DNA from 2 places in the Chromobacterium subtsugae genome. Region 1 is predicted to be linked to the other one. Evidence: riboswitches for the same ligand, from Rfam matches in the RefSeq annotation. Region 1 holds a riboswitch; the other holds the start of a gene.
What was found. Region 1 has a riboswitch for thiamine pyrophosphate ahead of thiC (phosphomethylpyrimidine synthase ThiC). Riboswitches for the same ligand answer to the same signal wherever they lie in the genome.
Positions count from the first base shown of each region.

Region 2: another riboswitch for thiamine pyrophosphate. It lies ahead of U6115_RS08605 (thiamine ABC transporter substrate-binding protein); the one in region 1 lies ahead of thiC (phosphomethylpyrimidine synthase ThiC).

Region 1 covers NZ_CP142381.1:267,893-272,217, forward strand. Annotated here, with positions in the region: gene ung (uracil-DNA glycosylase) at 1-651, opposite strand, end outside; gene U6115_RS01295 (rhodanese-like domain-containing protein) at 791-1,117, opposite strand; gene U6115_RS01300 (protein-L-isoaspartate O-methyltransferase family protein) at 1,120-1,779, opposite strand; TPP riboswitch at 1,892-2,039, shown strand; gene thiC (phosphomethylpyrimidine synthase ThiC) at 2,119-4,017, shown strand; gene U6115_RS01310 (DUF2789 domain-containing protein) at 4,122-4,325, shown strand, end outside.
Region 2 covers NZ_CP142381.1:1,739,226-1,743,550, reverse strand. Annotated here, with positions in the region: gene U6115_RS08615 (ABC transporter permease) at 1-1,536, opposite strand, end outside; gene U6115_RS08610 (GNAT family N-acetyltransferase) at 1,533-2,081, opposite strand; gene U6115_RS08605 (thiamine ABC transporter substrate-binding protein) at 2,140-3,156, opposite strand; TPP riboswitch at 3,207-3,301, opposite strand; gene U6115_RS08600 (hypothetical protein) at 3,317-3,994, opposite strand; gene U6115_RS08595 (DUF1800 domain-containing protein) at 4,172-4,325, shown strand, end outside.

The sequences.
Region 1 (4,325 bases):
GTTGACTTGGGAGAAATGGCGGCAGCCGTGGAAGCCGCGGCTGGCCGACAGCGGCGACGGATGGGCGGCCTTCAGCGCCAGGTGGCGGCTGGCGTCGATGCGCTCGGCTTTGGTGTGCGCCCAGTTGCCCCATAGCAGGAACACGCAGCCGGGGCTTTGCGCGTTGACGGCGTCGATCAGCGCGTCGCTGACCGTCTGCCAGCCCAGCTTGCCGTGGCTGCCGGCCTGGTCCTGCTCGACGGTGAACACGCTGTTGAGCAGCAATACGCCTTGCTGCGCCCAGTGGCTGAGATCGCCGTTGGCGGGAATGCCCAGGCCCAGGTCGGCCGCCAGTTCCTTGTAGATGTTGCGCAAGGACGGCGGCACGCGCACGCCTTCCGGCACTGAAAACGACAGCCCCATCGCTTCGCCGGCGCCGTGGTACGGGTCCTGGCCCAGGATCACCACCTTGACGTCGGCCGGCGACGCGAAGCTGAGCGCGTTGAAGATCTGCGCCGCGGGCGGGAACAGCGTCTTGCCGGCCTCGCTTTGCTGGCTCAGCTGGCGGTCGATGTCGGCCAGCCGCGCGGCGATGTCGGCTTGGCGCAGCACCGCTTCCCAGGCCGGATGGACGCGGGCGAGGGCGGAGGAAAGATAATTCAGAGCTTGCATAGGGTTTCTTTGCGGCGGGAGTGGCGGATCACGACCCTTGGAGGCGGCGGGCGGCGTTTCGTTCCAAGCAAAACACCGCCCGGAGGCGGTGCTGGTAGGCTGCGTCACCCCAATGGGCGACGCGCCGTCTAGTCCAGTATCAATACCGGGCGACGGCCGGATCCACCTGGGCGGACCAGGCGTCGATGCCGCCCTGGAGGTTGATCACGTCGTCGAAGCCGGCGTTCTGCAGGAACATCGCCACCTGGGCGCTGCGCATGCCGTGATGGCAGATGGCGACGATGGCGGCGTCGTCCGGCAGTTCGCTCATCCGGATCGGGATCAGGTTCATCGGAATGTGGACGCTGCCCTCGATGTGCGCCAGCTGGTATTCCCAGCCTTCGCGCACGTCCAGCAGCACCGGGCGCGCGGCCTGCGGATCGGCCAGCAGCGCCGCCAGTTGCGGAGCGGTGATTTCGCGCAGCATGGTCAGAAGCTGAAACGAGCCGGTTCGACGGCTTCGAATTTCTGCAGCCGCTCGACACAGGTCTCGAACAGCGCGGTTTCGCGGAAGCTGGTTTCGGTTTCGCGCTGGATCAGCTTGCAAGCCATCACCGGCAGGTCGCCGGCCACCAGGATCAGGCGGCCGCCGACGGCCAACTGGTCTTTCAGTTCCTGCGGCACCACCGGCAGCGAACCGCCGACCACGATCACGTCGTAGGGCGCTTGCGCCGGCAGGCCCAGCACGCCGTCGCCCTCAACCAGGGTGGCGTTGGCGATGCCGGCCTGTTTCAGATTGTCGGCGGCGCGCGCTTTCTGGGCGGCGTCGATTTCCACGCTCACCACCTGCTTGCCCATCTTGGCCAGCAGCGCGGTCAGATAGCCGCTGCCGGTGCCGATTTCCAGGATCTTGTCGGTGGGCTGGATGGCGGCGTCCTGCACCAGGCGGGCTTCCATCTTGGGCTGCAGCATCTTGCTGCCGTTGGGCAGCGGCAGTTCGGTATCGACAAAGGCCATCTGGCGCTGATTGTCGGCCACGAAGTCCTCGCGTTTCACGTGAAACAGCAGATCCAGCACGTTGGTATCCAGAACGTCCCACGGGCGAATCTGTTGTTCGACCATGTTGAAACGGGTTTTTTCGAAATCCATCAACTTAAACTCCGGAGGGCTGGGAGTCCGCTGCGCCGTTCGAAGCTGGGGGGCGGCAAGGACTCGTGTCATGACGATAACTTGCGATTATCCCATATTTGCCTTACCTTCACAGCATCGCTAGGGGTCCTGCGCCTGGCGTTTGGCTTGATCGGCTACCAAAGTGTAGGACATCGGGTTGAAAGCGGCGGCGCGGGTGAGAAATACCCTTGGAACCTGACCCGGATAATCCCGGCGTAGGGAAGCGTCACCTGCCGAAGATAGCCCCGCCATCCCACCGCAGCCGGCCATGCGCCGAACCGCTCCTTGCGCCGCTTCATCGCCCTGGAGACCCGCCCGATGAACGCGCCCGTAAACAAACAGATGGTGGTGGACGCCGCCGCCATCCAGCCTTTGCCCAATTCCCGCAAGATCCATGTCGCCGGCAGCCGCCCGGACATCCGCGTGCCGATGCGCGAGATCCGCCAGGCCGACACGCCGACCCAGTTCGGCGGCGAAGCCAATCCGCCGATCTATGTCTACGACACCAGCGGCCCGTACAGCGACCCGGCGGTCCGCATCGACATCCAGAGCGGCCTGGCGCCGGTGCGCGCCGGCTGGATCGCCGAACGCGGCGACTGCGAGCAGCTGGATGGCCTGTCCAGCGAATACGGCCGCGCCCGCGAGGCCGACCCCAAGCTGGCCGAGTTGCGCTTCAACCTGCAGCGCAAGCCGCGCCGCGCCTTGCCTGGCCGCAATGTCAGCCAGATGCACTATGCCCGCCGCGGCGTCATCACCCCGGAGATGGAGTTCGTCGCCATCCGCGAAAACCTGAACCGCCGCGCCTATGTGGAAGCGCTGCAGGTCACCGGCAACACCCGCTTGCTGGAGCTGATGACGCGCCAGCATGCCGGCCAGAGCTTCGGCGCCAATCTGCCGGAAGAGATCACGCCGGAGTTCGTCCGCCAGGAAGTGGCCGCCGGCCGCGCCATCATCCCGGCCAACATCAATCACCCGGAATCCGAGCCGATGATCATCGGCCGCAATTTTCTGGTGAAAATCAACGGCAATATCGGCAATAGCGCGGTAACGTCGTCGATATCGGAAGAAGTGGACAAGATGACCTGGGGCATCCGCTGGGGCGCCGACACCATCATGGACCTGTCCACCGGCAAGAACATCCACGAAACCCGCGAGTGGATTTTGCGCAACAGCCCGGTGCCGATCGGCACCGTGCCGATCTACCAGGCGCTGGAAAAGGTGAATGGCAAGGCCGAAGACCTGAGCTGGGAAATCTTCAAGGACACGCTGATCGAGCAGGCCGAGCAGGGCGTCGACTACTTCACCATCCACGCCGGCGTGCGTTTGCAGTACGTGCCGCTGACCGCCGGCCGGATGACCGGCATCGTGTCGCGCGGCGGCTCGATCATGGCCAAATGGTGTCTGGCGCATCATCAGGAAAACTTCCTCTATACCCATTTCGAGGAAATCTGCGAAATCATGAAGGCCTACGACGTGGCCTTCAGCCTAGGCGACGGCCTGCGGCCGGGCAGCGCCTGGGACGCCAACGACGCGGCGCAGCTGGGCGAACTGAAAACCCTGGGCGAGTTGACTGAAATCGCCTGGAAGCACGACGTGCAGGTGATGATAGAAGGTCCGGGCCATGTGCCGATGCAGCTGATCAAGGAGAACATGGACAAGGAGCTGGAGTGGTGCCGCGAAGCGCCGTTCTACACCCTGGGGCCGCTCACCACCGACATCGCGCCCGGCTACGACCACATCACCTCGGCGATAGGCGCGGCGCAGATCGGCTGGTACGGCACCGCGATGCTGTGCTACGTGACGCAGAAGGAACACCTGGGCCTGCCGAACAAGAACGACGTCAAGGAAGGCATCATCACCTACAAGCTGGCGGCGCACGCGGCCGACTTGGCCAAGGGCCATCCCGGCGCGCAGATCCGCGACAACGCGCTGTCCAAGGCGCGCTTCGAATTCCGCTGGGAAGACCAGTTCAACCTGGGCCTGGACCCGGACAAGGCGCGCGACTTCCACGACGAGACCCTGCCGAAAGATAGCGCCAAGGTCGCGCACTTCTGCTCGATGTGCGGCCCGCATTTCTGCAGCATGAAGATCACCCAGGACGTGCGCGATTTCGCCGCCAAACAGGGCATCAGCGCGCAGGACGCGCTGAACAAGGGCATGCAGGAAAAGTCCATCGAGTTCGTCAAGGGCGGCGCCAAGCTGTACGACAAGGTGTGATGTCGCCAAGTTGGCACAACGGCGGCGCGGGCCGCCGTTTTTTATGCCTGCCGTGCCGGCAATCGGTCTAGGATGAGCGTATTCCCCCAGCATTGGAGCGCGCGATGGATACCAGCAGCCACCTGTTGCCCGGATTGTTCCGCCAGTTGGGCCTGGCCGACGAGCCGGCGGCGATCAAGGCCTTCATCGCCAGCCATCCGCTGCCGCCGCGCGTGTCGCTGGCCGACGCGCCGTTCTGGAGCCCGTCGCAAGCGGCCTTTTTGCGCCAGGCGCTGGAGTGCGACGCCGAATGGAGCGAGGCGGCGGAC
Region 2 (4,325 bases), 1.5 Mb from region 1:
GTCCTCCCATGAGCCGGCGCCGCCGGCGGTTTCGATGATCCAGAACGCCAGCAGCGCCAGCAGCATCAGCAGGCAGGACAGCTTCATCGCCGCGTCCATATTGGCGGCGCCGGGCCGCCCCAGCCGCTGGTAGATCAGCGTGGTCAGCGTCAGCCATTCCGGCCGCGACAAAAACAGCGTGACCGCGAATTCGCCCACCGCGGTGGCGGCGGCGAAAGCCAGGCCGCGCCGCAAGGCCGGCTGCAGCAGCGGCCACTGCAGGCGCCGGAATGTCCGCCACGGGCCGGCGCCCAGGCTGCGCGCCGCCTGCTCCCAATGCGGCGGCTGGCCGTCGCGCGCCGTCAGCAAGGCCTTGGCGACAAAGGGATAGGCCAGCAGCGCGTAGGCCGCCAGCAGCAAGGCCAGCGCTGCGCTCCACTGCGGATACAGCAGCAACAGGCCGAAAGCGACGCAAACCGGCGACGCGACGAAAGGCAGGAAGATCAGCGCCCGCAACGCCAGGCTGCGGCCGGCGGCCAGCGCGTGGCACAGGCCCAGCGCGCCGGCGGCCAGCACCGTCAGCGCGGTGAAGCGGGCGCTGTTGAACAAGGCCAGCCGGACATCCTCGTCCCACAGCGCCAGCCAGCCGCCGCCGCCGGCCAGGCCGCGCCACAGCACCGCCAGCAAGGGCAGGCCGGCGAACAGCAGCAACGTCAGCAAACCGGCCAGCAAGGCCAGCCGCGCCCGCCAGCCGCGCGCCGGCCGCAGCGGCAGCGGCTCGACCTTGGCCGCCGTCGCCAGCCGGCGCATAAGCGCGGCATAGACGGCGGCGACGGCGCCGCACACCAGCAACACCAATAGCGCCAGCGCGCCGGCGTCGGCCAGGTTCAACTCATAAGCCACCAGGCTGTAGATTTCGACTTCCAGCGTGGCGTAGCGCTGGCCGCCCAGGATCAGCGCCAGGCCGAAGCCGGAGAAGCAATACAGGAAGACCAGGCACAGGCTGGAGAGGATCCAGGGCAGCGCCGCCGGCCACTCCACGCGCCAGAACGCCCGCCACGGGGTGGCGCCCAGCGTGCGGGCGGCGGCCAGCCGGCTGGCCGGCACCTGGGAAAAGCCGTCGCAGGCGGCGCGCACCACCAGCGGCAGATTGAAGAACAGATTGCCGTACAGCAGCAGCCACGGCGTGTCCTGCAGATGGAGTCCGGTCGCCCCCTGCGGCCCGAACAAGGCCAGCACCCCCATCGCCGCCACCAGGGTGGGCATCACGAAGGGCAGCATCAGCAGCCTGAGCAGCAGGCCGCGGCCGGGGAAATGGTAGCGCGCCAGCAGCCAGGCCAGCGGCGCGCCCAGCGCCAGGCACAGCAGGCAGCTGGCCGCCGCCTGCAGCAATGACCACAGCAGCCGCCAGCGCAGATAAGAATCGGCCAGCAGGCCCGGACTGAACTGCAGGCCGCCTTCGGCCACCAGCCGCGCCAACGGCGCCAGCGCCAGCGCGCTCAAAAACAACACGGGCAGGCTGGCCAGCGCCAGCCGCCGGACACCCGACTGCGTCAAACATTCGCTCCAGACAACGGCCAGTCGGCCGTCAGCACATCTTCGCAACCATCCTCGTCGCGCGCCTGGGCCACCTTGGCGAAGCCCAGCTGCGCCGCCAGCGCTTGCGACGGCAGGTTGCCGGGTTCGATCGACAGCACCATTCTCCCGGCGCCCTGTCCGGCCGCCCAGCCGGCCATCGCCAGCAGCGCCTCGCGGGCGTAGCCCTGGCGGCGGAACGCCGGATAAACCGCATAGCCTAGCTCGACGTCGCCGTGGCCCTGCAAATACGGATGGCCCGGCCGGGTGTGGAAATTGATGTGGCCGATCATGGCCAGATCGTCGCGGCGCAGCATCGCCCGCACCGACCACGGCGCGTAGGCGGCGTCTTCGGCGATATCGTCCAGCCGCATCGCCATCAGTTGCGCCTCCGCCAGCCAGCCGGCGTCCGGGCGGCTGCCCAGCAACGCGGCGGCGTCGTCGATGTCGCCGCGCAGGCAGGCCTGCAGGAAATCCGCGCTCATATGGCGCAGGATCAGGCGGGAGGAGCTTATGTCTGCGATCATCACTTGTGTTGCCGTTTGGTCATGGGATCTGGACATTATGGCCTAATGTCGGCGCCATTCAGACGCCAGACTTCAGCACCACCCGCGCCCAGCGGCCGACCCAGGCCCGCTGCTTGGCGGCCAGCGTCGCGCTGTCGGGGGTATCGTGCGCGGCGGGCTGCTCGGCGTGCTTGTACACTGGGTCCAGCGCGACGCCGTCCATCGCCGGGTACATCCACATCCGCGTCGGGATATCCTTCTGCACCGCGTCGGAACGCAGGAAGGCGATGAACTGCTGGGCGAGCTTGGGCTCCTTGCCGCCCTTGACCAGCGCCGCGCCCTCCACCTGGCGGAACACCGTGCCCGGCAACAGCAGGTTGGCGGTGGGCGCGTCGCTCAGCTTTTCCTTGCTGTAGAACACTTCGGCCGCCGGACTGGTGGCGTAGCTGACCACGATGGGGCGGCCGCCGCCGTTCTTGGAGAAGTCGGTGTAATAGGCTTCGGTCCAGCCCTTGCTCACCTTCACGCCGTTGTCGCGCAGCTTGCCCCACAACGCGAAGGCCTTTTCCTCGCCCAGCGCGTGGATGGTGGCGGCCAGGAAGGCCAGGCCGGGGCTGGAAGTGGCCGGGTTTTCCACCGCCAGCAGGTTCTTGTAGGCCGGCAGGGCCAGGTCGTTCAGGGTTTTGGGCAGCGGCAGCTTGTTCTTGGCGAACCAGGCCTTGTCGTAATTCAACGTCACGTAGCCGTAGTCGATGGCGGCGGCGCCGGGCAGGCTTACCTTGCCGCCGCGGGCCAGCTCGGCCGGCAACGGGGCCAGCGCGCCGGCCTGCTCGGCCTTGCCGATCAGACTGTTGTCCAGGCCGAACACCACGTCGGCGATCGGATTCGCCTTGGTCAGGATCAGCTTGTTGGTCATCTCTCCGGCGTCGCCGGCCTTGATGATGGACACCTTGGCGCCGTATTGCTTTTCGAACGCCGCCAGCAGCGGCTTGTCGACGCTGAACGAGCTATGGGCGAGCACGCGCAGTTCGGCCGCCTGGGCGGACAGGCCGGCCAGACTCAGAGCGGCGGCGACAAGGGTGGGAAGCAACTTCATGGACATCTCTCCGTGCGGTGCGGCCACGGAGCAAGCAGGCAGGGCGGATCATGTTCCGCTCATCACGCTCCCTCCGCTGGCATGATCCAGATCAGGTTCTCAGGGTGTCTCTCAGCCCGCATGGCGGGCACCCCCGGTGACAGGGCGCTAGTATAGCGGCCTATCGGCCCCGCCGCCATCCGCCGCAAGCCCCCATCCAGCTCTGGAAGCTTTTCCCGGTTTGGCATTCGACCCAGGCCAACGCTTGCGGATTGAGTCCGGCCGCTGTAAACGAGTCATCCTCTTTTCGATCAAAGTAGAAATCGTAAAAAATAGCCCCGCGCACCACCGACCTTCTAATGCATTCAAGCTGCGAAAATGGATACACCGTCTCGTGCCGACGATAGAAATCCATATCATGGATGCCATCCCCAGCCACGACTGTATAGCTGCGCATGGCGGGCAAAGACAGCAACACGCTCAGCCCTGCGGATATCGCCAGCAAACGGCAACACCGCTGATTCAACTGCGCCAATTTTTGTCGCCGCTTGGCCTTGTCCCGCTTGGGCAATTTACGAAACCCATCGCGCCAACCGGAAAGCGCGCCCAGCAAAGCCAACACCCAAAACAGCAGCGGCAGCACGAAACCCGGCTGGTTCAGAACTTGATTTGTCTCCAGGTGCAGATACTGACCGCGGGGCAAAGGGATGAATAGCCAATCCCCCAATGCCCGCAGCGGGAAAAAAAACAGCCATGTCAGGAAGAAAATCAGCGCCAGAAGGGAGAAGAAAAAAAGCAGGAACAAGACGTTTGAACAGGCTCTTCGCCACCACGGCGCCTGCGGCGCAGCTTCCGCCATAGCCACCTCACGGTAAAATGGCCAATCATCGCACACCGGGCATGGCCTGTCCGCCCTCAGGCAGCCGCCACAGCGCATGCCATAAACATTCCCTCACAGTTTCCCCCGAGCCGACATACCTTGCTAAAAATAGGCGGCTAAGCTGGCATGGCTACCCTGCATCGGGAACCTGCGACCATGCTCAAAAAAATAATCCTCTCATCCGTGCTGTTCAGCCTGCCGCTTTGCGCGCTGGCCGACATCGGCGTCGACGGCGCGCGCCATCTGCTGCTGCGCACCGGCTTCGGCGCCAATCCGGCGCAGATCGCCGCTTACGCGCCGCTCAGCCGCG